3 regions of the Streptomyces sp. NPDC051109 genome follow, and region 3 is predicted to be linked to each of the others. Evidence: riboswitches for the same ligand, from Rfam matches in the RefSeq annotation. Region 3 holds a riboswitch; each other region holds the start of a gene.
What was found. A riboswitch is a leader RNA that binds a small molecule or an ion and turns the genes downstream of it on or off. The one in region 3 is predicted to bind cobalamin.
Positions count from the first base shown of each region.

Region 1: it holds a riboswitch for cobalamin, as region 3 does, so the genes downstream of both, cobN (cobaltochelatase subunit CobN) here and ACIBAD_RS12440 (energy-coupling factor ABC transporter permease) in region 3, are expected to answer to the same signal.
Region 2: it holds a riboswitch for cobalamin, as region 3 does, so the genes downstream of both, ACIBAD_RS05810 (ribonucleoside-diphosphate reductase subunit alpha) here and ACIBAD_RS12440 (energy-coupling factor ABC transporter permease) in region 3, are expected to answer to the same signal.

Region 1 is NZ_JBITFF010000010.1:53,331-63,202, reverse strand. Features, by position in the region: gene ACIBAD_RS19860 (cobalt-precorrin-6A reductase) at 1-728, shown strand, start outside; gene ACIBAD_RS19855 (hypothetical protein) at 856-1,521, shown strand; gene ACIBAD_RS19850 (precorrin-2 C(20)-methyltransferase) at 1,544-3,049, opposite strand; gene ACIBAD_RS19845 (precorrin-8X methylmutase) at 3,046-3,693, opposite strand; gene ACIBAD_RS19840 (cobalamin biosynthesis protein CobG) at 3,690-5,066, opposite strand; cobalamin riboswitch at 5,206-5,343, shown strand; gene cobN (cobaltochelatase subunit CobN) at 5,376-8,987, shown strand; gene ACIBAD_RS19830 (hypothetical protein) at 9,076-9,354, opposite strand; gene ACIBAD_RS19825 (RHS repeat-associated core domain-containing protein) at 9,371-9,872, opposite strand, start outside.
Region 2 is NZ_JBITFF010000003.1:5,569-15,440, forward strand. Features, by position in the region: gene ACIBAD_RS05785 (GntR family transcriptional regulator) at 1-635, shown strand, start outside; gene ACIBAD_RS05790 (carbon starvation CstA family protein) at 837-2,990, shown strand; gene ACIBAD_RS05795 (YbdD/YjiX family protein) at 2,987-3,184, shown strand; gene ACIBAD_RS05800 (Uma2 family endonuclease) at 3,240-3,824, opposite strand; gene ACIBAD_RS05805 (GNAT family N-acetyltransferase) at 3,902-4,402, shown strand; cobalamin riboswitch at 4,437-4,578, shown strand; gene ACIBAD_RS05810 (ribonucleoside-diphosphate reductase subunit alpha) at 4,718-7,117, shown strand; gene ACIBAD_RS05815 (ribonucleotide-diphosphate reductase subunit beta) at 7,117-8,130, shown strand; gene def (peptide deformylase) at 8,204-8,839, opposite strand; gene ACIBAD_RS05825 (hypothetical protein) at 8,905-9,872, opposite strand, start outside.
Region 3 is NZ_JBITFF010000005.1:278,120-287,991, forward strand. Features, by position in the region: gene ACIBAD_RS12400 (ATP-binding protein) at 115-618, shown strand; gene ACIBAD_RS12405 (polysaccharide deacetylase family protein) at 1,016-1,795, shown strand; gene ACIBAD_RS12410 (YncE family protein) at 1,792-2,982, shown strand; gene ACIBAD_RS12415 (EF-hand domain-containing protein) at 3,097-3,309, shown strand; gene ACIBAD_RS12420 (PadR family transcriptional regulator) at 3,375-3,911, opposite strand; gene ACIBAD_RS12425 (energy-coupling factor ABC transporter ATP-binding protein) at 3,937-4,758, opposite strand; gene cbiQ (cobalt ECF transporter T component CbiQ) at 4,764-5,513, opposite strand; gene ACIBAD_RS12435 (energy-coupling factor ABC transporter substrate-binding protein) at 5,517-5,876, opposite strand; gene ACIBAD_RS12440 (energy-coupling factor ABC transporter permease) at 5,882-6,574, opposite strand; cobalamin riboswitch at 6,603-6,797, opposite strand; gene ACIBAD_RS12445 (flavodoxin family protein) at 6,881-7,594, shown strand; gene ACIBAD_RS12450 (hypothetical protein) at 7,749-8,249, opposite strand; gene ACIBAD_RS12455 (SsgA family sporulation/cell division regulator) at 8,367-8,774, opposite strand; gene ACIBAD_RS12460 (L-serine ammonia-lyase) at 9,171-9,872, opposite strand, start outside.

The DNA of each region.
Region 1 (9,872 bases), on a different contig from region 3:
TCCTGGGCGGTACGACGGAGGCCAGGCGGCTCGCGGAGTCGCTCGCGTCCGACCCGGCGTACCGCGTGACCACCTCGCTGGCGGGCCGGGTCTCGGCGCCCGTGCTGCCACCCGGCGAAGTGCGGATCGGCGGCTTCGGCGGGATCACCGGGCTCGCGGATTGGATCGCCGGCCACGGCGTGACGCACGTGGTCGACGCCACCCACCCGTTCGCGGAGCGGATGAGCTTCCACGCCGCCGAGGCGCAGGCGCTCACCGGGGTCCCGCTGCTGGCGCTGCGCCGCCCCGGCTGGTCCGCCGGTCCCGGCGACGACTGGCACTTCGCCGACACGCTCGCCGAGGCGGCCGTACGGCTGCCGGAACTCGGCGGCCGGGCGTTCCTGACCACCGGCCGCATGGGCCTGCACACGTTCGCGCACCTGGCCGACACCTGGTTCCTGGTGCGCTCGGTCGACCCGCCGGACGCGCCGGTGCCGCCGCGGCTCGAAGTCCTGCTCGCCCGGGGGCCGTTCACCCTGGACGGCGAGCGGGAGCTGCTGGCCCGGTACCGGATCGACGTGCTGGTGACCAAGGACAGCGGCGGCTCCGCGACCGCCCCCAAGCTCAGCGCGGCCCGCGAGGCAGGCATCCCGGTCCTGGTGGTCCGCAGGCCCCCCGTCCCGGAGGGCGTCGCGGAGGCGCAGAGCCCGGAGTCGGCCGTGGAGTGGCTCGCGGGACCCGGGGGGTAGGAGGGGCGGGGACAGACCCGAGGCGCATCCCGCTCACCTCACGCACCCCCGCTCACCTCACGCACCCCCGCGCACCCCGCGCCGCCCCGCCCGGCCGCTGTCAGAGGGGTCTCCTACTCTCCTCGGCATGAGCACCGCCACCCTGCTGATCCATAACGGCTCTGCCGCGCCCGATGCCCCGGTCACCCGCATCGGCGGCCTCCCGCTGGCGCCCGCCGGCACGCGGTGGCCCGGCTGTACGAGCTGCTCCGGGCCGCTCCGATTCATCGCGCAGCTGGTCCTCGGCGGCGGGCGCGGGGTCCTCGCCGTCTTCATGTGCGCGAACGATCCGGGCAGTTGCAAGGACTGGAGCGCAACGGCCGGCGGCAACAGGGCCTACCTCTTCCCGCCGACCGGGCTGGTACCGCTGCCGCTGCCCGCACTCCCCACCGCCGCGGACGAGGACGAGGGCGAGGGGGACTACGACGAGGACGAGGACGTTCGGCAGCTCGGGGCGGTCCGTACCGTCGAGCCGGTGGCGGTGGCCGAGCCGGGGTACCGGGCCGCCGCCGAGGCGTGGTCCGCGCAGAGCGGGCGCCCGACGCGCCACGTCCTCGGACAGCTCGGCGGCACTCCCGAATGGCTCCAGGACGACGAGACGCCCGACTGCCCGGGCTGCGGCCGCCCGATGGAGTTCGTCGCCCGGCTGGAGGAGGGCCCGGATCCCCTCACCGCCCCCAACTTCGGCTCCGGCAGCGCCTATGCGCACGCCTGCGAGCCCTGCGGCCGGGCGGCGTTCCTCTGGCAGTGCTGAGGGGGGCCGCCCGGCCCGCCGGTCAGGCCTCCGGGTAGCGGCGCGGGGTCCACGCCACGCGGGAGCCGTCCGGGCGCTCCGTGACCTGGGTCTGCGAGGAGCCGATCAGCAGGATCGTGCGCATGTCCACCTCGGAGGGCTCCAGTTCGCCGAGCGCAAGGACGCGGACCGACTGCTCCGGGCCGCCCACGTCCCGAGCGACGACCACCGGGGTCTGTTCCGAACGCAGCTCCAGCAGCAGCTCCTTGGCCTGGGCCACCTGCCACGTCCGGCTGCGCGAACCGGGGTTGTACAGGGCGAGCACCAGGTCCGCCGCGGCGGCGGCGCGCAGCCGCTCCGCGATGACCTCCCACGGCTTGAGCCGGTCCGACAGGGAGATGGTGGCGTAGTCGTGGCCGAGCGGGGCCCCGGCCGCGGCGGCCGCCGCGTTGGCGGCGGTCACCCCCGGCAGGACCCGTACGGGCACGTCCTTGTACTCCGGCTGCCCGGCGACCTCCAGCACGGCGGTGGCCATGGCGAACACGCCGGGGTCGCCGCCGGAGACCACTGCCACGCGCTTGCCGCGGCGGGCGAGTTCGAGCGCGAACTCGGCCCGCTCCGACTCGACCTTGTTGTCGGAGCCGTGCCGGACCTGGCCCGGCTTCACGGGGACCCGGTCCAGGTACGTGGTGTAGCCGACGAGCACCTCGGCGTCGGCCAGCGCCCGCCGCGTCTCGGGGGTGAGCCAGAGCGGCCCGGCCGGGCCGGTGCCGACGACCACGACCCCGCCGGGGCCGGACGGCACGCTGCCCCGGTTCCCGATGCGGCTGGGCACCACGGCGACGGCGAAGTACGGGACGCTGTCGGGGTCGGTGTCGGCGAGGACGCCGGTCCGCTCCCCCGCCATGGTGGCGCGCTCCACGTACCGGGCCTCCGCGAGGCGGCCGCTGCCCTCCATGGCCCGGCGTACGGCGGGGAAGGTGCGGCCGAGCTTCATCACGACCGCCGAGTCGGTGGCGGCGAGGCGGGCGGTGAGCTCCTCCTCCGGCAGGGTGCCGGGCAGGATCGTCAGCACCTCCTCGCCCTCGACGAGCGGGGTGCCGAGGCGGGCCGCGGCCGCGCTCACCGAGGTCACACCCGGGATCACCTCGGCCTCGTACCGGTCGGCGAGCCGCTTGTGCATGTGCATGTACGAGCCGTAGAAGAGCGGGTCCCCCTCGGCGAGCACGGCGACGGTCCGGCCGGCGTCGAGGTGTGCGGCCAGCCGGGCGGCGGACGCCTCGTAGAACTCCTCCATCGCCCCCTGGTAGCCGCCGGGGTGGTCCGTGGTCTCGGTGGTCACCGGATAGACCAGCGGCTCCTCGATGTGGTCGGCGCGCAGGTGCTTCGCGGCGATCGAGCGGGCGATCGAGCGGCCGTGGCGGGCGCTGTGGTACGCGACGACCTGGGCCTCGGCGATCACCTCGACGGCCCGCAGCGTCATCAGGGAGGGGTCGCCGGGGCCGAGCCCGACGCCGTACAGCTTCCCGGAGGTCGTTCCCGTGCTCATTCTTCCTCGCTCGCGATCGCGTTGACGGCGGCGGCCGCGATGGCGCTGCCGCCCCGCCGGCCGCGCACGATCAGGTGGTCGAGCCCGGAGGCATGGGCGGCGAGCGCGTCCTTGGACTCGGCGGCGCCGATGAAGCCGACCGGGACGCCGATGACGGCGGCGGGGCGCGGTGCGCCCTCCTCGATCATCTCCAGCAGCCGGAACAGCGCGGTGGGCGCGTTGCCGACGGCGATCACGGAGCCCTCCAGCAGGCCGCGGTCGCGCCAGACTTCGAGGGCGGCGGCGCTGCGCGTGGTGCCCATCTCGGCGGCGAGGGCCGGCACGGCGGGGTCGGAGAGGGTGCAGATCACCTCGTTGCCGGCGGGCAGCCGCTTGCGGGTGACGCCGCTGGCGACCATCTGCACGTCGCAGAGGATCGGCGCGCCCGCGTTCAGGGCGGCCCGCGCGCGGAGCACGACGTCCGGGGTGTAGCCGAGGTCCTGGGGCAGGTCGGTCATTCCGCAGGCGTGGATCATGCGCACCGCGACCTGGGCGACGGAGGCGGGCAGCCCGGAGAGGTCCGCCTCGGCGCGGATCGTGGCAAAGGACTGGCGGTAGATCGCGGCGCCGTCCTTCTCGTACTCGAACACTGTGTACTCGCTCATTTCTTCGCTGCGTCGTGGGAGGTGGTGCGGCGTACGGCCGCGAGGGCCGCGGGAAGTTCGGAGGCCGGGACACCGCGGAGCGGGGCGCGACCGGCCGCGCAGAGGTCGTACCCGTCGGCGGTGGCGACCACGTCCGCCCAGGCGGTGCCGCGGGGGTGCCCGCACCGGCGTTCGCAGCCGGACCAGTGCACGGGCAGCAGGCGGCTCGTCCCCGCGGGTGCGTCTGCGGGTGCGCCGGCGCCTGCGTGCGCCGCGGACTGGGCCTGGGCCTGGGCCTGCTGCGCCACGGCGGCACGCGCGTCGGCGCGGACGTCCGCCAGGGATTTCGCGCAACCGGGGCGCCCCGTACAGGCGGTGACGGACCGCCAGGGATCGTCGGCGCCGGTCACCAGACCGGCCTCGGCGAGCGCGGCGAGCGCGCCGTCGGCCGCGTGGGCCGGCAGGCCGGGCACGACGATCCCGCGCCACGGGGTCAGCCGGACACGGCCCGTGAGCCCGGCCAGCCGGCGCCACTGGGCGGTGGTCAGGCGCCCCAGCGGCGCGAACACGCTCAGCGCGGCGGCGCCGTCGGGGCCTTCGACCACGCCGGGTTCGGGGGCCGGCCCGCGCAGGGTGGGCGAACTCCGCACGACGGAGGCCGAGATGCCGCCGGCGGTCAGCCGCGCACCCAACTCATCGGAACGCAGCGCGTGTTCGGCAGGCAGCTCGGAGACCCGCCAGGCCCGGGTACCGGCCCGGCGGACGGAGTCGAGGAAGTACGAGGCGGCGAGGAGCGCGGCCCGCGGCGCATCGGCGGCGGCCACCAGCAGGGCGTCCGCCGCGCCGGCGGTCCACAGCAGGGCCCGGCCTCCGCCCCGGACGGCGGCCAGGTTCACATCGGCTGCGAGCGAGGTCACGTCCCCGCGGCCGTCGTCGAGGGCGAACAGGAAGCGCCCGGACAGTCCGGCCGCCGGCGCGCTCCCGCACAGCAGCCCGTCCAGCTCTGCCACCCAGGGCGCCACGTCGGGCAGACCGCCCCGGTCCAGGCCGGTCAGCGGCGAGGCGACGATGTTGCGGACCCGCTCGTGGGTGGGCGCGGGCAGCAGCCCGGCGCGCACGAGCACGGCCTGCAGCTCGCCGCCGCAGCTCGCGCCGAGTCCGCGCAGCTGCGCGTTGCCGCGCGAGGTGAGGTCGACGTGCCCGTCGCCGAGCCGGTCCGCCGCATCGGCCAGCAGCAGGGCCGCGTCCGCGTCGAGCATCCCGCCGGGTATCCGGATCCGGGCCAAGTACCCGTCGTCCGCCGCGTGCAGCCGCAGCGCGCCGGGGCAGGCGTCACCGCGGTCACGTATGACCGGTTCGTCCCGCGGTGCGGCGGAAGGGGGCTGGGGCGGCATGGCGGCGAGCATACCCACGATTCCCCGACCCCGAGCTGTGTCCGTCACCACCCGCCCCCTGCGCCCCGCCCTCCGCCCGACCTGCCCGGATCCGCTCCCCTGGCGCGGGACACCCCCACTCCCGGCCAGGGGGAACGCCACCTAAGATGACCACCGGCGGAGCCACGTGGCCCGCTGGGAGGAAGCCCGGTGCGAATCCGGCGCGGTCCCGCCACTGTGAACCCGCGGAGCGATCCGCCGGGTGAGTCAGGAACTCCCGCTGTCCACACTGCCCGGGGCGCGGAAACCCCGAGGAAGGCATGCCGCCGCATGATCCTGCTGCTGTCGACGTCCGACACCGATCTGCTCAGCGCCCGCGCCGCCGCGGACGGCCCCGTGCCGTACCGGTTCGCGAACCCCTCCCGCCTTCCCCTCGACGACCTCCCCGCCCTGCTCGACGGCGTCGACCTGGTCGTCGTACGCCTCCTCGGCGGCCTGCGCGCCTGGCAGGAAGGCCTCGACCTGCTCCTGGCGCCGACCCAGACCCGCCCGGTGGTCGTCCTCACCGGCGAACAGGCCCCGGACGCCCAGCTGATGGAGGCCTCGACGGTCCCCATCGGCATCGCGGCCGAGGCGCACGGCTACCTCGCCCACGGCGGTCCCGCCAACCTGGACCAGCTGGCCCGGTTCCTGTCCGACACCGTGCTGCTCACCGGCCACGGCTTCGAGCCGCCCGCCGCCGCTCCCACCTGGGGCCCGCTGGAGCGCACCCCGGTGCGCCCGTACGGCCCGCGCATCGCGGTGCTCTACTACCGCGCACACCAGATGAGCGGCAACACCGCCTTCGTGCACGCCCTGTGCGACGCGATCGTGGAGACCGGCGGCACCCCCGTACCGCTGTACGTGTCCTCCCTGCGCACCCCCGAACCGGAGCTGATCGCCGAGCTGGAGTCCGTCGACGCGGTCGTCACCACCGTGCTCGCGGCCGGCGGCACCAAGCCCGCCACGGCCTCCGCCGGCGGCGACGACGAGTCCTGGGACGCGGGCGCGCTGGCCGCGCTCGGCGTCCCGATCCTCCAGGCCCTGTGCCTGACCGGCTCGCGCAGCGCCTGGGAGGAGAACGACGAGGGCCTGTCCCCGCTCGACGCCGCGACGCAGGTCGCCGTGCCCGAGTTCGACGGCCGCCTGATCACCGTCCCGTTCTCCTTCAAGGAGCTCGACGAGGACGGGCTGCCGGCGTACGTCGCCGACCCCGAGCGCGCCGCCCGCGTCGCCGGCATCGCCGTACGGCACGCCCGGCTGCGGCACATCGCGCGCCGCGACAAGAAGGTCGCGCTCGTCCTCTCCGCGTACCCGACCAAGCACTCCCGCATCGGCAACGCGGTCGGCCTCGACACCCCGGCCAGCGCCGTGGAACTGCTGCGCACCCTCATCGCGGGCGGTTACGACTTCGGGCCCGTCGAGGACATCCCGGGCCTGGTCTCCGGCGACGGCGACGAGCTGATCCGCGCCCTGATCGAGGCCGGCGGCCACGACCAGGACTGGCTGACCGAGGAGCAGCTGGCCCGCAACCCGGTCCGGATCCCGGCCGCCGACTACAAGCGGTGGTTCGCCGAGCTCCCGGCCGAGCTGCGGGACAGCGTCGAGCAGCACTGGGGCGAGGCCCCGGGCAACATGTTCGTGGACCGCTCGGCCAACCCGGAGGGCGACATCGTCCTCGCGGCCCTGCGCCGCGGGAACCTGCTCATCCTGATCCAGCCGCCGCGCGGCTTCGGCGAGAACCCGATCGCGATCTACCACGACCCGGACCTGCCGCCCTCGCACCACTACCTGGCCGCGTACCGCTGGATCCAGGCCCGCGCGCAGGACGGCGGCTTCGGCGCCGACGCGATGATCCACCTGGGCAAGCACGGCAACCTGGAGTGGCTGCCGGGCAAGAACGCCGGCCTGTCCGCGGCCTGCGCCCCGGACGCCGCGCTCGGCGACCTCCCCCTCATCTACCCCTTCCTGGTCAACGACCCCGGCGAGGGCACCCAGGCCAAGCGCCGCGTGCACGCCACCCTGGTCGACCACCTGGTGCCGCCGATGGCGCGCGCGGAGTCGTACGGCGACATCGCGCGCCTGGAGCAGCACCTCGACGAGTACGCGCAGATCTCCGCGATGGACCCGGCGAAGCTGCCGGCCATCCGCGCCCAGATCTGGACGCTGATCCAGGCCGCGAAGCTCGACCACGACCTGGGGCTGGAGGAGCGCCCCGACGACGAGGGCTTCGACGACTTCCTGCTGCACGTCGACGGCTGGCTGTGCGAGGTCAAGGACGCCCAGATCCGCGACGGACTGCACGTCCTGGGCGGCGCGCCGACCGGTGGGGCCCGGGTCAACCTGGTCCTGGCGATCCTGCGCGCCCGCCAGATCTGGGGCGGTACGACGGCCCTGCCCGGCCTGCGCGAGGCGCTCGGCCTGGACGAGTCCGCGGCCACCCGGACGACCGCCGACGAGGCGGAGGAGGCGGCCCGCGCGCTGGTCCAGGCGATGGAGGACGCGAACTGGGCGCCGGAGGCGGTGGCTTCGGTCGCCGCCGGCCATTCGGCGGACGTGACGGCCGTACTGGACTTCGCCGCGCGCGAGGTCGTCCCGCGGCTGGCCGGCACGACGGACGAGATCGCGCACGTGGTCTCGGCCCTGGACGGCCGCTTCGTCCCGGCGGGCCCCTCGGGTTCCCCCCTCCGGGGCCTGGTGAACGTCCTCCCCACGGGCCGGAACTTCTACTCCGTGGACCCGAAGGCCGTCCCCTCCCGCCTCGCGTGGGAGACGGGCCAGGCCCTGGCCGACTCCCTCCTCACCCGCTACCGCACGGACAACGGCGAGTGGCCGGCCTCCGTGGGCCTGTCCCTGTGGGGCACGAGCGCGATGCGCACCTCCGGCGACGACGTCGCCGAGGCCCTCGCCCTGCTCGGCGTCCGCCCGGTCTGGGACGAGGCCTCGCGCCGCGTCACGGGGCTGGAGCCGATCCCGCTCGACGAGCTGGGCCGCCCCCGCATCGATGTCACCCTCCGCATCTCGGGCTTCTTCCGCGACGCCTTCCCGCACGTCATCGGCCTGCTGGACGACGCGGTCCGGCTGGCGGCGGGGCTGGACGAGCCCGCGGACCGCAACCACGTCCGGGCCCACGCCCAGGCCGACCTGGCCGTCCACGGTGACGAGCGCCGTGCGACGACCCGCATCTTCGGCTCGCGCCCGGGCACGTACGGCGCCGGCATCCTCCAGCTGATCGACTCCCGCGACTGGCGTACGGACGCCGACCTCGCGGAGGTCTACACGGTCTGGGGCGGCTACGCGTACGGCCGCGGCCTGGAGGGCCGGGCGGCGCGCGAGGAGATGGAGACCGCGTACAAGCGGATCACGGTGGCCGCGAAGAACACGGACACCCGCGAGCACGACATCGCCGACTCGGACGACTACTTCCAGTACCACGGCGGCATGGTGGCCACGGTCCGCGCCCTGCGCGGCACGGCCCCGGAGGCGTACATCGGCGACTCGACGCGCCCGGAGACGGTCAAGACCCGCACGCTGGTCGAGGAGACCTCCCGCGTCTTCCGAGCCCGCGTGGTGAACCCGAAGTGGATCGAGGCGATGCGCCGCCACGGCTACAAGGGCGCCTTCGAGCTGGCGGCGACGGTCGACTACCTCTTCGGCTACGACGCCACGACGGGCGTGGTGGCGGACTGGATGTACGACAAGCTGACCGAGACGTACGTCCTGGACCCGGAGAACCGCGCCTTCCTGGAGGAGGCCAACCCCTGGGCCCTGCACGGCATCGCGGAACGCCTCCTGGAGGCCGAATCCCGCGGCATGTGGGAAAAGCCGGACCCCCAGATCCTCGAATCCCTCCGCCAGGTCTACCTGGACACGGAAGGCAACCTGGAAGCCGACTCGGAGTAACCGCATCCTGAAAGAGGCCGTCCTCCCCACCTCTGAAAGGTGGGGAGGACGGCCTTTTCCGTGGCTGGGATGCCACGCCCCTGCCGCGTCAGCTGAGCCCGACGGTCACCTCGACCGCGACTCCGATGCATCCGAACAACGCCAGTCCAGCTCCGATGAACCGGTACACACCAGTCTGGTAAGCGTCGAAGACACCAAACGTCACAGTGGCAATCACGTCACTGAACCGGTCTGCGATTCCCTTGACATTGAGCGCCAGTAGGAGTCCGATCGCCGCGAACAGCGCCATGAAAACAATGGAGGGCACGCTCGCCTCGGAAGACACCCGTCCTGCTGTGATCATCACCACGTGAGCCTCGCTTGTCATATATGCCACTTTACTTTCACCTCCAGTCCACGGTGAACAGGTGCCCGATCCTGGTGCCGTAGGTCTGACTGAGGCCGACCTCCGCACCGACACCGACACCCGCGCTGAAGCTGGTGGTTCCTACGGGCTCGTTCCTGATGTTTCTGGAGCCGATCGACCTCTCATGGGCCGTCGAGACCGACAACCCATAGGACGCCGTTGCGGTACCGCCCCAGCCGTCGCCTCGCAGCTGCTCGAAGTCCGTCGCATTGCTGCGCATACCCGAAAGCTGCAGGTTCCCCCCGAATGAGACGGCCTCGGTGCCCTTGCTGAAGCTGACACCGTACTCGGTCTTGCCGTCCGGACGGTCGGTCGCAAGCAGACAGACCGAGGCGTTGACACCTCCACCGAGCCCGAGCGAACCGCCCAGACATACCCCGCTGGTGTCATTCGCCTCAAGAGGCAGGACGTACTTGTCCCATTTGTCACCGACCCAATCCGTTGCCTTCTCCCACAGACTTCGGCTGTCGCTCTGCGGA
Region 2 (9,872 bases), on a different contig from region 3:
TACCGCCGGAGCGCACGCTCGCGACCGAATTCGACACCTCCCGGACCACCGTGCGCCAGGCACTCCAGGAGCTCGTCGTCGAGGGCCGACTGGAGCGCATTCAGGGCAAAGGCACCTTTGTCGCGAAACCGAAGGTCTCCCAGCCGCTCCAACTGTCCTCGTACACGGAGGACATGCGGGCCCAAGGGCTGGAGCCCACCTCCCAACTCCTCGACATCGGCTACGTGACGGCCGACGACACCCTGGCCGGACTGCTCAAGATCGCCACGGGCGGCCGGGTGCTGCGCATCGAGCGGCTGCGCCTCGCGAGCGGCGAGCCGATGGCCATCGAGACCACCCACCTCTCGGCCAAGCGCTTCCCGGCACTGCGCCGGTCGCTGGCCAAGTACACCTCCCTCTACACCGCCCTGGCCGAGGTGTACGACGTACGGCTCGCGGAGGCCGAGGAGACGATCGAGACCTCCCTGGCAACCCCGCGCGAGGCGGGGCTGCTGGGCACCGACGTCGGCCTGCCGATGCTGATGCTCTCCCGCCACTCGCTCGACGCCGACGGCGAACCCGTCGAGTGGGTGCGGTCGGTGTACCGCGGCGATCGTTACAAGTTCGTGGCGCGACTCCAGCGCCCCGCCGTCTGATTCGTAGTTGACTCTCGTTCCGCTATACGGACGGGGGCTTACGTTCACCGGGCGGGCCCCCGTAGATTCCCTGCGCTTACGCAGATGATCAACGAGGGGACGAGGATCATGCCGGAACCGGAAGCAACAGGTACGGAACGGAACGCGGCGAGTCCGGGCACGGAGGCGGACTCGCCTTCCGCATCAGGGAGCTCGGGAGGCATGAACCCGAAGTCCGTCGCCGCCTGGGTGCTCGTCGCCCTCGTCGGGGCCCTCGGCTGGGGCATCCTCGCCCTCTCCCGCGGCGAGGAGATCTCGGCCGCCTGGCTGCTCGCCGCAGCGCTGGGCTCGTACGCCATCGGCTACCGCTTCTACGCGCGCTTCATCGCCGACCGGGTCCTGAAGACCGACAAGACGCGGGCCACCCCCGCCGAACGCCTTGACAACGGTGTCGACTTCCACCCGACCGACCGCCGCGTGCTGTTCGGCCACCACTTCGCCGCCGTCGCCGGCGCCGGCCCGCTGGTCGGCCCCGTGCTCGCCGCGCAGATGGGCTACCTGCCGGGCACCATCTGGATCGTCGCAGGCGTCATCTTCGCGGGCGCCGTCCAGGACATGGTCACCCTCTTCTTCTCCACCCGCCGCGACGGGCGCTCGCTCGGACAGATGGCCCGGGACGAGATCGGCCCGGTCGGCGGAGCCGCCGCACTGGTCGCCGTGTTCGCCATCATGATCATCCTGCTGGCCGTGCTCGCCCTGGTCATCGTCAACGCGCTGGCGCACTCCCCCTGGGGCGTCTTCTCCATCGGCATGACCATCCCGATCGCCCTCTTCATGGGCTTCTACCTGCGCGTGCTGCGCCCCGGCCGGGTCACCGAGATCTCCGTCATCGGCGTCGCGCTGCTGCTGCTCGCCATCGTCGCGGGCGGCTGGGTCGCCGACTCCTCGCTGGCGAGCACCTTCACGCTGGAAAAGGAGACGCTGGTCCTGTGGATGGTGGCCTACGGGTTCATCGCCTCGGTGCTGCCGGTGTGGATGCTCCTCGCCCCCCGCGACTACCTCTCCACCTTCATGAAGGTCGGCACCATCGCACTGCTCGCCGTGGGCGTGGTCGTGGCGATGCCGACGCTGAAGATGCCCGCGGTCACCGACTTCGCCGCCCGCGGGGACGGTCCGGTGTTCGCCGGGTCGATGTTCCCGTTCGTCTTCATCACCATCGCCTGCGGGGCCCTGTCCGGCTTCCACGCACTGGTCTCCTCGGGCACCACCCCGAAGATGATCCAGAAGGAGACCCAGGTCCGGGTCATCGGCTACGGCGCGATGCTCACCGAGTCCTTCGTCGCCGTCATGGCGATCATCGCGGCCTGCATCATCGAGCCCGGCCTGTTCTTCGCGGTCAACTCCCCCGCCGGTGTCATCGGGACCACGGTCGAGACCGCCTCGCAGGCCGTGACGAACTTCGGCTTCGCCATCTCGCCCGAGTTCCTCGCGCAGGCCGCGAAGGACGTCGAGGAGGCCAGCCTGCTGTCCCGTACGGGCGGGGCGCCGACGTTCGCACTCGGAATGTCGGAGATCTTCTCCTCCGTGGTCGGCGGCGCCGGGATGAAGGCGTTCTGGTACCACTTCGCGATCATGTTCGAGGCCCTGTTCATCCTGACCACCCTCGACGCGGGCACCCGGGTCGGCCGGTTCATGCTCCAGGACACCCTCGGCAACGTGCACAAGTCCTTCAAGGACGTGAGCTGGAAGCCGGGCGTGTGGCTGGCCAGCGCCGTGGTCGTGGGCGGCTGGGGCTACTTCCTGTGGGTCGGCATCAAGGACCCGCTCGGCGGCATCAACCAGCTGTTCCCGCTGTTCGGGATCGCGAACCAGCTGCTGGCGGCGGTGGCCCTGGCCGTGTGCACCACGCTGCTGGTCAAGTCCGGGCGGCTGAAGTGGGCCTGGGTGACCGGCGTCCCACTGGCCTGGGACGTGGCCGTCACCCTGACCGCGAGCTGGCAGAAGGTGTTCTCGGACGACGTGAAGGTCGGCTTCTTCGCGCAGCGCGACAAGTACCAGACCGGGATCGACGCCGGGAAGGTCCTGCCGCCCGCGAAGAACATGGGTGAGATGCACACGATCGTCACGAACGCCACGGTCGACGGCGTGCTGTCGGCGCTGTTCGCGATCCTGATCGTCATCGTGCTGCTGGACGCGGCGCGGACCTGCCTCAAGGCCGTCGCCGACCCCGAGGCAGTCCGGCTGTCCGAGGTCCCGTGGTCGGAGTCGAAGATCATCGCCCCGGCCGGGCTCATCGCCACCCCCGAGGAGCGGGCGGAGCTCGCCGCCGCCGGCCTGGACTCGGGCGGCGGCCGCGTGAAGGAGCCGGTGGCGTGAGCGGGGTCCGCGCGGCGCTGGCGAAGGCGCGGTTCTTCGTACGGGAGTTCTCGGGCGAGGCCGCGTACGACCGTTACGTCGCGCACGCCCGCGCGCACGACCCAGCGGCCGAGGTCCTGACCCGCCGCGCCTTCGAACGCGCCCGCACGGACTCGCGCGAGGCGGACCCCCGCGAGGGCTTCCGCTGCTGCTGACCGCATGCGAAGGGCCCCGCCGATCGTCGGCAGGGCCCTTCGCGTTGCGCGGGGGTCAGCGCACCCAGTCCTTGAGGGGCTCGGTGTGGAGAGTGATGCCGACGGGGTCGGGAAGCGCGATGTCCGTGCCGTACGGCACGATGTGGACGCTCTCGTACCGTCGGCCGTTGGGCTGACTGTAGACGGAGATCTCACACTTGGCCCGGTCGATCAACAGGTAGACCGGGATACTCGTCTCCGCGTAGGCGCGGGGCTTCTCGACATGGTCCCGCCGGTGGGTGTCCGAATCCCACGAGGTCACCTCGACAGCCATGAGGATCGGGGCGGGGTCGACCCAGTCGCCCTGGCCGACGAAGGCATCCGGATCCGCCAGCACCGCGTCGGGAATGGCCCGCCCCTCCCGGTACTCCTGTGCCTTGATCCCCTGCCCCGGATGCAGGAACAACTCGGGCCGCGACTGCATGCAGATCTTGAGCAGCCACTGAATGATCCGCCCGTGATCGCCGTCCGGCGTGGCCTTGCTCCTGATTGCCCCGTCGATGAACTCCAGCCGTGTCCCCTCCCGCTCGCGGGCGGCCATGCGCGCCACGGCTTCGAAGTCCTCGGTCAGCATGTGGGGCCGGTCTGTCATCACGGTCATGCCTCGCTCGCCTTCCTCGACGGTGCCGCCTCCGACGATAGCGCCGGGCACCGACAGCAGTCCCGCACACTCGATCCATGGACATCGTGATCAGAGAAGCGCTGGCGGCGGAGTACGGGACGCTCGGGGAGATCACCGCGCAGGCGTACCTCGGGGACGGGCTGCTCACCTTCGGCGAGGACGACCCGTACCTCACGCGGCTGCGGGACGTGGCCGGGCGGGCGCGCGACGGGGTGATACTCGTCGCCGCCGCGAGCGACGGACGGCTCCTCGGCGGCGTGGCGTTCGCCGCGCCCGGGAGCCCGCTGTGCGACATCGCCGTGGCCGGCGAGGCCGAGTTCCGGATGCTGGCCGTCGCCCGGGAGGGCCGCGGGCGGGGCGCCGGGGAGGCGCTCGTACGGGCCTGCATGGAGCGGGCGAGGGCCATCGAGGGCGTACGGCGCCTCGTTCTGTCCACCACGGACGACATGGTCGGAGCCCACCGGATCTACGAACGGCTCGGCTTCGTGCGCACGCCCGAACGGGACTGGGAGCCCGTTCCCGACCTCCCTCTGCTCACGTACGGTCTCGAACTGTAGCCACGCCGACACAACATCTAGGGGGTCGCGCAGGAAGCGGCCCCCACATGTATGCTCGTGCTCGCTGTCGTCGCAGGGGAATCCGGTGCGAATCCGGAACTGTCCCGCAACGGTATGAAGTACACCCATTGGTGTCACCGCAAGTCCGACGACCTGCCGACAGTGCGCCCGGCTCGACCGAACCGGGTGCCGATACGTCCGGGCCTCGCGGTTGGGCCGGTGGACGCCGCGCGGTGCTGCCCTGCCATGCCCGCACGCGCCCGCTCGCTCCGACGCCGCAGGTGTCCCGGAGCCGAGCGAGGGAGAGCTCCCCCCGTGACCATCGCGCCTTCCGCACCGCGCGCCGAGTCCGACCCGTCCGACACCGGAATCGAGACCGGGGGACCTGGGGCCGCACTGCTGCGTACCCTCACCGAGCTGACGGCCGACCTCCCCGACACCGACCCGGGCCGGGTCGCCGCCGCCGCGCTCCGCGGGCGCAGCGCCGCCGCCGACGAGGCCGAGCTGCGCGCCCTGGCCACGGAGGCCGCCGCCGGCCTGATCTCCGAGGACCCGGCGTACTCCCGGCTCGCCGCCCGGCTGTTGACGCTGGCGGTCGCCGAGGAAGCCGCGGGCCAAGGGGCCACCTCCTTCTCCTCCTCGGTCGCCGTCGGCCACCGCGAGGGCCTGATCGCCGACCGCACCGCCGAGTTCGTGGCGCTGCACGCGAGCCGTCTGGACGCGCTGGTCGAGCACACGCTCGCCGAGGGCGCCGACGACCGCTTCGGCTTCTTCGGCCTGCGCACCCTGCACAGCCGCTACCTGCTGCGCCACCCGATCACCCGCCAGGTCATCGAGACCCCGCAGCACTTCATGCTGCGCGTGGCGTGCGGCCTCGCCGAGAACGACACGGTCCAGGCCGTCGAGGAAGTGGCCTCGCTCTACCGGCTGATGAGCCGCCTCGACTACCTGCCGTCCTCCCCCACGCTCTTCAACTCCGGCACCCGGCACCCGCAGATGTCCTCCTGCTACCTGCTGGACTCCCCGCTGGACGAGCTCGACTCGATCTACGACCGCTACCACCAGGTCGCGCGCCTGTCGAAGCACGCCGGCGGCATCGGCCTCTCGTACTCGCGCATCCGCGCCCGCGGTTCGCTGATCCGCGGTACGAACGGCCACTCCAACGGCATCGTGCCGTTCCTGAAGACCCTCGACGCCTCCGTCGCCGCCGTGAACCAGGGCGGCCGCCGCAAGGGCGCCGCCGCCGTGTACCTGGAGACCTGGCACGCGGACATCGAGGAGTTCCTGGAGCTCCGCGACAACACCGGTGAGGACCAGCGCCGTACGCACAACCTGAACCTGGCGCACTGGGTGCCGGACGAGTTCATGCGCCGCGTCAACGCGGACGCCGACTGGTCGCTGTTCTCCCCGGCCGACGTGCCCGAGCTGGTCGACCTGTGGGGCGACGCGTTCGACGCCGCCTACCGCAAGGCCGAGGCGGCGGGCCTCGCCCGCAAGACCATGCCCGCCCGCGACCTGTACGGCCGGATGATGCGCACCCTCGCGCAGACCGGCCAGGGCTGGATGACCTTCAAGGACGCCTCCAACCGCACGGCGAACCAGACCGCCGAGCCGGGTACGGTCGTCCACTCCTCCAACCTCTGCACCGAGATCATCGAGGTCACCAACGACGGCGAGACGGCCGTCTGCAACCTCGGCTCGGTCAACATGGGCGCGTTCGTCATCGACACGGCGGACGGTCGCGACATCGACTGGGAGCGCCTGGACGAGACCGTCCGCACCGCGGTCACCTTCCTCGACCGCGTCGTGGACATCAACTTCTACCCGACCGAGCAGGCGGGCCGCTCCAACTCCCGCTGGCGGCCGGTAGGCCTGGGCGCGATGGGCCTCCAGGACGTCTTCTTCAAGATGAAGATGCCCTTCGACTCCCCCGAGGCGAAGGCCCTGTCCACCAAGCTCTCCGAGCGCATCATGCTGGCCGCGTACGAGGCCTCCTGCGACCTCGCCGAGCGCAGCGGACCGCTCCCGGCCTGGGAGCAGACCCGCACCGCCCGCGGCGTCCTGCACCCCGACCACTTCGACGTGGAGCTGAACTGGCCCGAGCGCTGGGACGCCCTGCGCGCCCGGATCGCGAAGTCCGGCATGCGCAACTCCCTGCTCCTCGCCATCGCCCCGACCGCGACGATCGCCTCCATCGCCGGCGTGTACGAGTGCATCGAGCCGCAGGTCTCCAACCTCTTCAAGCGCGAGACGCTGAGCGGTGAGTTCCTCCAGGTCAACGCCTACCTCGTGGAGGAGCTGAAGAAGCTCGGCGTGTGGGACGCGCAGACCCGTGAGGCGCTGCGCGAGGCCAGCGGCTCCGTCCAGGGCTTCGGCTGGATCCCGGCCGAGGTGCGCGAGCTGTACCGCACGGCGTGGGAGATCCCGCAGCGCGGTCTGATCGACATGGCGGCGGCCCGTACGCCGTTCCTCGACCAGGCGCAGTCGCTGAACCTGTTCCTGGAGACGCCCACCATCGGCAAGCTGTCGTCGATGTACGCGTACGCCTGGAAGCAGGGCCTGAAGACGACGTACTACCTGCGTTCCCGCCCGGCGACGAAGATCGCCCGCGCCGCGCAGGCGGCCACCCCCGTCGCACTGCCCCAGGCGGTCGCCGACGCCGAGGCGCTGGCCTGCTCCCTTGAGAACCCCGAGTCCTGCGAGGCCTGCCAGTAATGAGCTCCACCGACAAGAACCTCCTGGACCCGGGCTTCGAGCTCACGCTCCGCCCCATGCGCTACCCGGACTTCTACGAGCGCTACCGGGACGCGATCAAGAACACCTGGACCGTCGAGGAGGTCGACCTCCACTCGGACGTCGCCGACCTCGCGAAGCTGACGCCCGCCGAGCAGCACATGATCGGCCGCCTGGTCGCGTTCTTCGCGACGGGCGACTCGATCGTCTCGAACAACCTGGTGCTGACGCTCTACAAGCACATCAACTCCCCGGAGGCGCGCCTCTACCTGTCGCGCCAGCTGTTCGAGGAGGCCGTGCACGTCCAGTTCTACCTGACGCTGCTCGACACCTACCTGCCCGACCCGGACGACCGCGCGGCCGCCTTCGACGCCGTCGAGGAGATCCCGTCGATCCGCGAGAAGGCGCAGTTCTGCTTCAAGTGGATGGACTCGGTCGAGAAGATCGACCGGCTGGAGACGCAGGCCGACCGCCGCCGCTTCCTGCTGAACCTGATCTGCTTCGCCGCGTGCATCGAGGGCCTGTTCTTCTACGGCGCCTTCGCGTACGTGTACTGGTTCCGCTCGCGCGGCCTGCTGCACGGTCTGGCCACCGGCACCAACTGGGTGTTCCGCGACGAGACCATGCACATGAACTTCGCGTTCGAGGTCGTGGACACGGTCCGCAAGGAGGAGCCGGAGCTCTTCGACGACGCCCTCCAGCAGCAGGTCACCGACATGCTGAAGGAGGCCGTGGAGGCGGAGCTGCAGTTCGGCCGCGACCTGTGCGGTGACGGCCTGCCGGGCATGAACACCGAGTCGATGCGCGAGTACCTGGAGTGCGTCGCGGACGAGCGCCTGGTCCGCCTCGGCTTCCCGCCGGTGTACGGCTCGCAGAACCCGTTCTCCTTCATGGAGCTGCAGGGCGTCCAGGAGCTGACGAACTTCTTCGAGCGCCGCCCGTCGGCCTACCAGGTCGCGGTCGAGGGCACCGTCGACCTGGACGAGGACTTCTGAGCCGGAGGGCCAAAGGCAACGGGAGGGGCCCCGCACCGGATCTCCGGTGCGGGGCCCCTCCCGTTGCCTGCGACTACGCGTTCGGGACGGTCTCGTAGCGCGGGGTGCCCTCTTCCATCTGGCGGAGGGCGTCCTTGCGGTCCCGCTTCGAGAGGCGGTCGATGTACAGGTACCCGTACAGGTGGTCCGTCTCGTGCTGGAGGCAGCGCGCGAAGTAGCCCGTGCCGCGCACCTTGATCGGGTTGCCCTGCGCGTCCTGGCCGGTCACCTCGGCGTAGTCCGGGCGGGCCAGCGAGGCGTACGCGGTCGGCACCGACAGGCAGCCCTCGTTGGAGTCGTCCAGCACGCGGGAGCCGGCCGGCAGCTCCACCAGCTTCGGGTTGACCACGACCCCGGTGTGGCGCACGCCGTCGTCGTCCGGGCAGTCGTAGACGAAGACCTTGGCGTCCACGCCGATCTGGTTCGCGGCCAGGCCCACGCCCTCGGCGGCCTTCTGGCTGGCGAACATGTCGTCGATCAGCTGCGCCAGTTCGTCGCCGAACTCGGTGACGTCCTTGCACTCACGGTGCAGGACGGGGTTGCCGACCACCGTGATCGGGCGGGCGGTGCCGCGCTCGCGGTGGGCGAGCTCGCGCGCCTCACAGTCCTCGGTGTCCACGACGTACCCGTCGTTGACGTTCTCGACGACCTCGTTCTCCTGCTGCGCCATCTCCGCCGTACGCCTTCCGTAAGTCCACCCGTTCACAATGTGCCGGTACAGCCTACGGTGCCGGGTCAGCAGACCTCTTCGAGATCCCGCCATTCACGGGTGTCCGGGCTGTCCGCGACCCAGCCGTCGAGCAGTCCGCGCACCAGGCCGGCCGGCGCCGCGATCCCGCATTCGCGCTCCGGCACCCACAGCGGGCCGGAACCGTTCGTACGGTGGCCCAGCGGGCCGGGGTGCCCCGGTTCGCTGTGGTCGTGCGGGTCCAGCTGCTCCCCGTCGCCCTCGCCGCTCGGCATCACGCTCTCCGAGCAGGTCCGGCACAGCAGCCGCACCGAGGACGACCAGTCCTCGGCGGCGAAGCCCGCGTCCGAGGCCAGCTGCTCCAACGCGTCACGGTCCTCCTCGGTGGCCGCCTCCAGCAGCACCACCCAGGTCGGCACCGGCGAGGGCGCCCACAGCTCGATCTCGTCGAAGACCGGGTACGCGGGGCCGGCCGCGGTGACCCGCTCGCCGTGCGGGACCCCGTCGTGCAGGACGACCTCGCCCCAGCGCCGCCCCGAGGAGGGCAGCGGGATCGACAGGACCTCCATGCGGGCCGGGTCCAGCCGGCGGCCCCAGACCACCTCGGCCTCCCCCTCGGGGGACAGCCGCACGGCGGCGCTGCCGAGCTCCATGCCGACCGGTTCGCCGCTGCCCTTCGCGGGGTGGATGCCCGAGCCGTGCGGGTCCCCGGGCACCTTCAGCCCGTACGCCTGCCAGGCCCGGCGGGCCAGCGGCCAGTCCTGCAGCGCGGTCGCGGCGATCCCGACGTTCCACCAGTCCGGGGCGCCGGTCTCGCGGTCCAGCAGGGCCACGGCGCGCAGCCCGGCGGCCCGTGCCTGCTCCCAGTCGTGCCGGAACTTGTGCAGCAGGGCGAGGTTGAACCAGGACTCGGACAGCCAGGGCTCCAGGTCCGCGGCTCTGGTCAGCAGCGCACCCGCGTCCTCGTACCGCCCGTCGCCGATCAGCGTGAACGCGCGGTCGGTGGCCTGCCGCC
Region 3 (9,872 bases):
GCTCTCCGCTTGCCTGGCGCATATGACGGAACACCCCCTCGGAATCGATGATTCCGGGGGGTGTTTTCCCAAGGAACGGCCCGGGCGGGCGCATCGGCCCTCCATGATGGGTGCATGGCGGGCCTGGAGGGTGTGGAACAGCCGCGGCAGCGCAACGGCGCTTCCGCCGTACGGCTGACGGCGGCTCTTGAGGACGAACAGGGTCTCAAGGCACTGGAGTTGTACGGGAATCCGGCTGAGGCGGAAGTGAACCTCCCGTCCATGCCGGAGTCGGCGAGCACGGCCCGCCGGCTCGCCCAGTACGTGGTGATCCGGTTCTGGGGCTTCTCCCCGCAGGTGTCCGAACACACCGTCCTGCTGGTCTCCGAGCTCGTCGGCAACGCGGTGCGGCACACCGGTGCCCGGTCGTTCGGCTTACGGATGCACCGGCGGCGCGGCTGGATGCGCGTCGAGGTGCGCGACCCCTCGCGCGGGCTGCCCTGCCTGATGCCGGTGCACGAGCTGGACACCACCGGACGGGGGCTCTTCCTCGTCGACAAGCTCTCCGACCGCTGGGGCGCCGACCTGCTGCCGCGCGGCAAGATCACCTGGTTCGAGATGCGGGTGGCCGACCGCTGACCGCCCCCGGCGCAGGACCCCGGAATGCCTGAAGCCCCCGGTCGCCGCGGTGGGGCGTCGTGGGGGCTTCATGGATGCGCCGAGGATCGAAGGGGGTGTGATCCTCGGCGTGGCGACTTCGCTCGGGTCAATGGGGAAGCCGTGATTCCGACTATGGCAGACGGGCGACCAAACACCAAAAGTCCCAACCTGGACATAAGTGTGCAAATAGTGAGAGTTTCGGGTTGAATCCTAGGTGAGGTGGGCCACTCACCTCGCAATCGATGAATAACTATCCGTCGCTCCGTGTGATTCATTGATCGAATATCGGACACTCCCTCATCCGGGTGTACTCCGATAGAGGGCCCGAAATGGGTCAATCGTTATCTTTCGCGTCATCCACCCCTTAAATGGGCAGGTGCTCTGCTACCCGGACCGCCGATCCGCCCTCCGCGCCGGAGCCGCGGCCGCCTTCGGCGTCCTCACCGCCGCCTGCGGCACGGGTGCCCGTACGCCCGCCGGCCCGCCCGCCGAGGCGCCCTCGGCGAAACCCGCCCCCGTGCGGGCCGCCGCCGTCCCGCGCCGCTACCCCGGCCAGCCCGACGAGATCGCGCACGGTCCGCGCGACCGCCCCCTGGTCGCCCTCACCTTCCACGGCAACGGCGACCCCGCCATCGCCCGGGCCGTGCTGGCCGAGGCCGAGAGGGCGGGCGCCCGGGTCACCGTACTGGCGATCGGCAGCTGGCTCGACGCCCACCCGGAGATGGCCCGCCGGGTCCTGGACGGTGGCCACGAGCTCGGCAACCACACCCAGCGCCACCTCGCGATCAACACCATGCCCGAGGCGGAGGCCTACGCCGAGATCACCGGCTGCGCGCAGCGGCTCAAGCGGCTCACCGGCTCCATCGGCACCTGGTTCCGGCCCTCCCAGACCCAGTACGCCACCCCGCTCGTCAAGGAGCTCGCCCGGCGGGCGGGCTACCCGCACGTCCTCTCGTACGACGTGGACTCCCTCGACTTCACCTCGCCCGGTGCCGCGGCCGTCATCCGCACCGTCACCGGCACGATCCACGGCGGATCGGTGGTGAGCCTGCACTTCGGCTACGCGGACACGGTCGACGCGATGCCGCCCCTCCTCGAAGAACTCGCGCGCCGCAAGCTGCGCGCGGTGACCACCACGGAGCTGCTGACCTCATGACGACCACCCGCCTTCCCCGGAAGGCCACCGTGCTGCTGGCCGGTCTGGTCCTCGCCGCCCTGGCCGGCTGCGGATCGGCCGACAAGGAGCCCGCCGAGGCGCTCGGCTCCGCGGCCCCGGCCCGGCAGCCCGTCAAGGCCGTCCCGGCCGTGCCGCCCGGCCTGGCCGGCATGCCGCCGCTCCTGGACCCGAAGGACGTGTACGCGGCCGACCGGCCGAACAACCTCTCGCCACTGGTCAAGGACTTCCCGTCGCGGGTCTACGTGCCGAACACCACCTCCAACACGGTGTCCGTCATCGACCCGAAGACGTACAAGGTCATCGACACCATCCCGGTCGGGATCCAGCCCCAGCACGTCGTCCCGTCCTGGGACATGAAGACCCTGTGGGTCAACAACAACCGAGGCCACACGCTCACCCCGATCAACCCGGCCACCGGCGAGGCGGGCGAGCCGGTCGAGGTGCACGACCCGTACAACCTGTACTTCACGCCGAACGGGAAGTACGCGATCGTGATGGCCTCCATGGACCGCGAGCTGGTCTTCCGCGATCCGCACACGATGAACCGGGTGAAGACGGTCCCCGTGACCTGCTTCGGGGTCAACCACGCGGACTTCTCCGCCGACGGCCGGTACTTCATCGTGAGCTGCGAGTTCTCCGGCGAGCTCCTCAAGGTCGACACCGAGAGGATGGAGGTCGTCGGCCAGCAGAAGCTGCCGTTCGAGGGCGCGATGCCGCAGGACGTGAAGGTCTCCCCGGACGGGAAGACCTTCTACGTCGCGGACATGATGGCGGACGGCATGTGGGTGCTCAGCGGGGACAAGTTCGACGTCCCCAAGCTGCTGCCCACCGGGAAGGGCACGCACGGCCTGTACGTGAGCCGCGACTCCAGGGAGATGTACATCTCCAACCGCGGCGAGGGCAGCATCTCCGTCTTCGACTTCAAGCAGAACAAGCTCACGAAGAAGTGGGAGCTGCCGGACGGCGGCAGCCCGGACATGGGCGGCGTCTCCGCCGACGGCAAGGTGCTGTGGCTGTCGGGGCGCTACAACTCCGAGGTCTACGCGATCGACACGGCGACCGGTCGGCAGCTCGCCAAGATCCGGGTGGGCGGCGGCCCGCACGGCCTGGCCGTCTACCCCCAGCCGGGCCGCTACTCGCTCGGCCACACGGGGATCTTCCGCTAGGGCGTCTCCGGCGGGTCGGGGCCGGAGAGCCCCGGGGGCGGCCCCCGGACAGGGCGGGGGGCGGGTGCCGCTACCCTTGGCCGGTCAACAAGCACCGAGAAGGGGTGGATCCCAGTGGCTGACATCGAGAGCGCGCGGGCGACGTTCGGCAAGTTCGACGCGGACGGTGACGGCTTCGTCACGGCGGACGAGTACAGCGCGGCCATGAAGGCGATGGGCGACGCGTTCGTCACCGGCGCCGTCGCGGACGCCGTGATCGCCGCCAAGGACGCGAACGGCGACGGCCGCATGAGCTTCGACGAGTTCTGGGCCGCCCTGAACAAGTAGGCGAGCCAGCCCTTGCGGAGCCCCCGTGCCGCCCCCTGTGGGACGGTACGGGGGCTCCGCGCCGCTCAGGCCATGCCCTCGACCTCGGCCAGGGCCTCCTCCAGCCAGCGCAGCCAGAACGTCTCCAGGCCGGTTCCGCCGTGCAGGACGAGCCTCCGCAGGCGGTCCTCGTCGGAGTCCCGCCCCGGCGGGAAGTCCTTCCGCTCGATGGCCTCGTAGACCGCCAGCTGCCGTCGGTGCAGCTCCAGGTGGCGCCGCAGCTCCGCGGCCAGCCCGTGCGGCCCCACCACGGCGGCCGCCCGGATCCGCAGCAGCAGCGGATCCCGGATGGCCTTGGGATCCTGGCTCTCGCCGACCCACCGCGCCAGCTCCGCGCTGCCGGCGTCCAGGACCTCGTACTCCTTCTTCTGCCCCCGTACGGGCACCTCGCTGGGCAGCGCCCGGATCAGCCCCGCCTCCTCCAGCCGGCCGAGCTCGCGATAGATCTGCTGGTGCGTCGCGGACCAGAAGTACCCGATCGACTTGTCGAACCGCCGCGTCAGCTCCAGCCCCGACGAGGGCTTCTCCATCAGGGCGGTGAGGATGGCGTGCGGCAGCGACATGCCGCCATCCTAGGGAAGCCCGCCCCTACTGCCAGGCGGACAGTGCCTCCGGGGTCTTTGGGCCCGGCGCCTGCGGGGCCAGGAGGGCGTGGGCGCGGAGGAAGGACGCCACCGCCGGGGACCAGGCCGGGCGCAGTCCCGCCGAGGCCAGGAGCTGAGGGTCCGACAGGAGCGTCTCCGCCGGGCCCGTGCGGATGCCCGACGGGGTCAGGACCGCCGCGTCGTCGGCCCAGCGGACCGCCAGGTCGACGTCGTGCGTGGCCATCACCACCGTGGTGCCGGCCGCGCGCAGCCCCGCGAGGGCGTCCAGCAGGCGCTCCTGCCCGTCCGGGTCCAGGCCCGCCGTCGGCTCGTCCAGGATCAGCACCCGCGGGGCCATGGCCACCGCCCCGGCGATCGCCGCGCGCTTGCGCTGGCCGTACGAGAGCAGGTGCGTCGGGCGGTCCCGCAGCGCCGTGATGTCCAGCGCGGCGAGCGCCGAATCCACCCGGGCGCGGACCTCGTCCGCCGCCAGCCCCATGTTCATCGGGCCGAACGACACGTCCTGCTCCACCGAGGCCGCGAACAGCTGGTCGTCCGGGTCCTGGACCACCAGCTGCACCGCCGTGCGCAGGCGGGTCAGCCCCGCCCGGTCGTACGAGACCGCCGTGCCGTCGAGGCGCAGGGACCCCGAGCCGGGTCGCAGGCCCCCGCTCAGCAGCCGCATCAGCGTGGTCTTCCCGCTGCCGTTGCGGCCCAGCAGGACCAGCGCCCGGCCCTGCGCGATGGCGAAGTCGACGTCGGCGAGGACCACCGGGCCGTCCTCGTACGCGTAGCCGGCGCCGGCCAGTTCCACCAACGGGTCCAACGGGTTCACAGGTACAGCCCCTTCAGGGTGAGGGTCAGGGTGATCAGGGCCGCCAGCAGGGCCCCCGACGCCGCCAGGAACCGCCACGACAGCGTCGCCTCCGGTACGAGGACCCGCAGCGTGCCGTCGTACCCGCGCCCGGCCAGGCCCTCCTGGAGCCGTGCCGCGCGGTCGAAGGCCCGTACGAAGGAGGTCGCGGCGAGCCCGGCCAGGGAACGCCACACCGCCGCCCGCCCGGACTGGCCCAGACGGGCCGCCTGGGCGCGCCGGACCTGGGCCATCGAATCCAGCAGCAGGAAGCCGATGCGGTACATGACCAGGGCCACGTCCACCACCGGCGCCGGGACTCCGGCCCGGACCAGCCGGGGCAGGACGTCCGAGACGGGCGTGGTGAACGCGAACAGCAGCACCCCGAGGGAGGCCGCCGAGGTCCGCAGCAGCAGATCCGCGGCATGCCGGGGGCCGTCGGGCGCGAGCGAGACGAACCCGGCCGGGCCGCCGACGGCGACGAGCAGCGGCAGCGCGCCGGTGAAGCAGAAGCCCAGCGGGATCCGGAAGGCCCGCCACAGCTGGCGCCCGGCCACGCCCGCCGGGCCGAGGAGCACGGCCAGCGTGGCGGCGGCGACCAGCGGCCCGCCGGGCCAGGGCGGCAGGCACACGGCGGTGACCGTCAGGCCGAGCCCCAGCAGGGCCTTCTCCAGAGGGTGGCGGCGGCGCCACCGACTGCCGTGCGCCGCCACGTCGATCGGCAGCACCGCCTACGACTCCGCGGCGGCGGGATCCGCCGCCGGGGCGGGGGCGGGGGCAGGAGCCGGAGCCGCGGCAGCGGCCTGGCGGCGGCCCTTTCGGACGCCGAAGTAGTACGCGAGCACACCCGCGCCCAGTGCGGCCTGGAGGGCGAACAGCGCCGACTCCACCTCCCCGGAGGGGGGTTCGTACAGCGGCGAGAACCACGGCTCGTAATCCGGCTTCAGCTCGGTGATAGCCGTCTCCGCCTGCGCGTCGGCGCCCGCGAACGGCTCCTCCTTGCCCTCGCCCATCCCCAGGGCGAGCGGCAGTACGGCCAGTGCCGCCACCAGGAGCAGCAGCAGGCCGTTGATCTTCGCGTTCCGGCTCATGCTCATCAGACCGCCGCCTTCTGCCCGCTGCGGCCGCTCAGCTTCGCCACGCCCAGCCGGACCAGGTCCGACTTGCTCGACTGCATCAGCAGCCGCATCACGAGGACCGTCAGCAGCCCCTCGCTCACCGCGAGCGGGATCTGGGTCACCGCGAAGATGCCCCCGAACTTCGCGAGGGCGCCCGGGAACCCGGAGCCCGGGTCCGGGAAGGCCAGCGCCAGCTGCACGGAGGTCACGCAGTAGGTGACGAGGTCGGCGAAGAAGGCGCCGAAGAAGACGGTCACCATCAGCGGGACGTCGAAGCGCTTCAGCAGCAGGTAGACCCCGTAGCCCGCCCAGGGCCCGGCGATCGCCATCGAGAAGACGTTCGCGCCGAGGGTGGTCAGCCCGCCGTGCGCCAGCAGCAGCGCCTGGAAGAGCAGGGTGATCGTGCCGAGCACCGCCATGATCGGCGGTCGGAACAGGATCGCCCCGAGACCGGTCCCGGTGGGGTGCGAGCAACTACCCGTCACCGATGGGATCTTCAAGGCGGACAGGACGAAAGTGAACGCTCCCGACGCCCCGAGCAGCAGCGTGCTCTCCGGGTTCGCCTTCACCTCGCGCGTGAGGGCGCGGACACCGTGGACGACGAACGGAGTGGACGCGGCGCCCCAGGCGACCGCGTGCAAAGGGGGCAGAAACCCCTCGGCTATATGCATGAGTGGCGAGACCTCTCCAGCACCTCGTGGATGGACAACGCGCCTCGGCCGGTCTCCTGGCTCACGGGTGCTGATGCCCTGGCTCCGCCTTCCCGGGCGGTGCGGAACCTCCCGCGCCGCCCAGTGGCCTCCCGCAGGATGGAGCCGGACTTCCCGTTCACAGTGGCGAGGGCCGCACCGGTTTTCCACCGGTTTCCCGAACACCAAGGCCAGACGACCCTAGTCGGACGGACGGACCGGCACCAACCCGGCCCGAACGGGTGCGGTCCGGTGGCGGTCCCGGCCGAGGCCGCGCAGGCTGGCGGCGTGGCCGCCGCATACGATTACTCCGACCTGACCGCCGTCTACGTCAACTGCACCCTCAAGCGCTCGCCCGAGCCCAGCAACACCGAGGGCCTCATCGACCGCAGCCGCGCCGTCATGGAGGCGGCCGGCGCCCGGACTTCGCTCATCCGCGCCGTGGACCACGACATCGCCACCGGCGTCTGGCCCGACATGACCGAGCACGGCTGGGAAACCGACCAGTGGCCGGTCCTGTACAGCCAGATCATGGACGCCGACATCCTCGTGCTGTGCGGCCCGATCTGGCTCGGCGACAACAGCTCCGTCATGAAGCAGGTCATCGAGCGGCTCTACGCCTGCTCCTCGATCCTGAACGAGCAGGGCCAGTACGCCTATTACGGGCGAGTCGGGGGCGCGCTCATCACCGGCAACGAGGACGGCGTGAAGCACTGCGCCATGAACGTCCTCTACAGCCTCCAGCACCTCGGCTACGCGATCCCGCCGCAGGCCGACGCGGGCTGGATCGGCGAGGCCGGGCCCGGGCCCTCGTACCTCGACCCCGGCTCGGGCGGGCCCGAGAACGACTTCACCAACCGCAACACCACCTTCATGTCCTGGAACCTGATGCACCTGGCCGCCCTCCTCAAGCGCGCGGGCGGCATCCCGGCGCACGGCAACCAGCGGTCGGAATGGGACGCCGGCTGCCGCTTCGACTTCCCGAACCCCGAGCACCGCTGAACCGCCTGCTTCGGATCACGCCGGTGCCTCGGTGCCTCGGTGCGTCGGCCGGCGCCGGCTCCAGCTGCGCCGGCAGGGGCCGGGCGTTCATGTGGTCCGACCCGGCGGAACGGAGGAGGGCGGGCACCCGGCGGACCCGCCCTCCCCCTCGCCTTCAGCGGCACACGTTGCGGTGGGCGACGTCCAGTACGAACCGCTCGGGCGCGTGCAGTGTGAAGGAGTTGACGGAGGGCTTGGCGCCGAAGGCCGCGCCGAAGGTCACGTAGCCCTCGAAGTCGCCGGTCAGGGCGAGGCCCTTCAGTTGCGGCAGGTGGATCCTGACCAGCTTCGGCCCGCGGTAGCTGCTGTCGCCCGCGCGGTGGTGCGCCGCGGCGGGATGCAGCCGGATCTCCAGGAAGTACTTCCCGGCGAGCGGGACGGGTGCGCCGGACCCGTCGTGCACCAGCCGCGGGACGCGGGTGACGGTGGCCCGGGGACCGTATCCCCGCAGGTCGATGACGATGCGGTCGTACGTGCAGTGTCCGCCCCAGCGGGCGTTCACGACGAGCGGCGTGGGCCGGGCGGCGGCCGAGGCCGGCGCGGCGAGGGTGATCCCGGCGGTGAGCAGCGCACCTGTGGCGAGTGCCACGAGCTGCCGGCGGCGGAGGTGGTTCATGACGTCCCCCTGATTCTTCGGAGGCGGGGACCGGTGTCACTGCTGAGGACACTCCCGGCGGGCTCATGGTTGCACCCAAACCGGACCAAAATTAAATAAACCGTCCCGAATCCGTCGCTACCGGGGGAGGAGGGTGCTGAGCTCGGCGTCGAGGTCGTAGTGCCGCCGCTCCTCGCCCCGGGGCACCAGCCCGACCAGCCGCCGGCACAGCGCCCGTACGTCCTTCGCCCGGGCGGACACCACGCAGCTCTGCGTGCCGTTGCTGAAGGCGAGGAAGACCCGCGGCTCCCCGCCCTGCCACCGCGGCCACACCTGGACGTCCCCCTCGCCCGTCGGGCAGGTCTCCCCGTCGAGCAGCAGGTCCCGGGAGAACACCCAGCGCGCCAGGTGCGTCCCGGCTCCCCGGAAGTCGAGCGCCAGCTCGTAGGGCCGGTCGCGGCGGTACGTGAAGGCCCCGCACACCGGCACGGGCCCGGGCGGGGCCTCCAGCCGGAGCGGGAGGACGCGGTGCTCGATGCCGTCCATGCGCTGCGCCTCTCTGTCGTGTCCCGGCGGGGGTTTGCGGCCCTCTCGGGCAAGCTAGCCCACCCCACGGCCGCCCCGGCGGGCCGAAGGTCCCGACCCCGGGGGCCGCTGGGCCCGTCTTCGCACAGGAACGGGTACGGGAACGCGGAGGGGCCCGCCCTCCGGGGGAGGGCGGGCCGCCGCGTCGCCGGTCCGCTACGGGACGGGGTGAACACGAACGAGTCGTCGGACTGCCCGACGGCGGTGAAGCCGGCGCCGTTGGCCTGGGCGCCGTTGCCCTGGTGGGACGCCCCGGAGCGCGGAGTTGCCGAGGTTGCCGCCGGCGAAGTCGAACGCGGGAGGGGCCCGGCGCACCGCGCCGGGCCCCTCCTGACTCATGCGTGCCGGATCAATGGATCAGCATTCGATGACGTTGACCGCCAGGCCGCCGCGGGCGGTCTCCTTGTACTTGACCTTCATGTCGGCGCCGGTCTCCTTCATGGTCTTGATGACCTTGTCGAGGGAGACCTTGTGGCTGCCGTCGCCGCGCATGGCCATCTTGGCCGCGGTGACGGCCTTGACCGCCGCCATGCCGTTGCGCTCGATGCACGGGATCTGGACGAGGCCGCCGACCGGGTCGCAGGTCAGGCCCAGGTTGTGCTCCATGCCGATCTCGGCCGCGTTCTCCACCTGCTCCGGGGTGCAGCCCAGGACCTCGGCGAGGGCGCCCGCCGCCATCGAGCAGGCCGAGCCGACCTCGCCCTGGCAGCCGACCTCGGCGCCGGAGATCGAGGCGTTCTCCTTGAAGAGCAGGCCGATCGCACCCGCTGCCAGCAGGAAGCGGACCACGCCCTCCTCGTCGGCGCCGGGCACGAAGTTCATGTAGTAGTGCAGGACCGCCGGGATGATGCCCGCGGCGCCGTTCGTCGGAGCGGTGACCACCCGGCCGCCGGCCGCGTTCTCCTCGTTCACGGCCATCGCGTAGAGGGTGATCCACTCCATCGAGAGCGCCTGCGGGTCGCCCTCGGAGCGGAGCTTGCGGGCGGTGTTCGCGGCCCGGCGCCGGACCTTCAGGCCGCCCGGCAGGATGCCCTCACGCGACATGCCGCGCGCGACGCA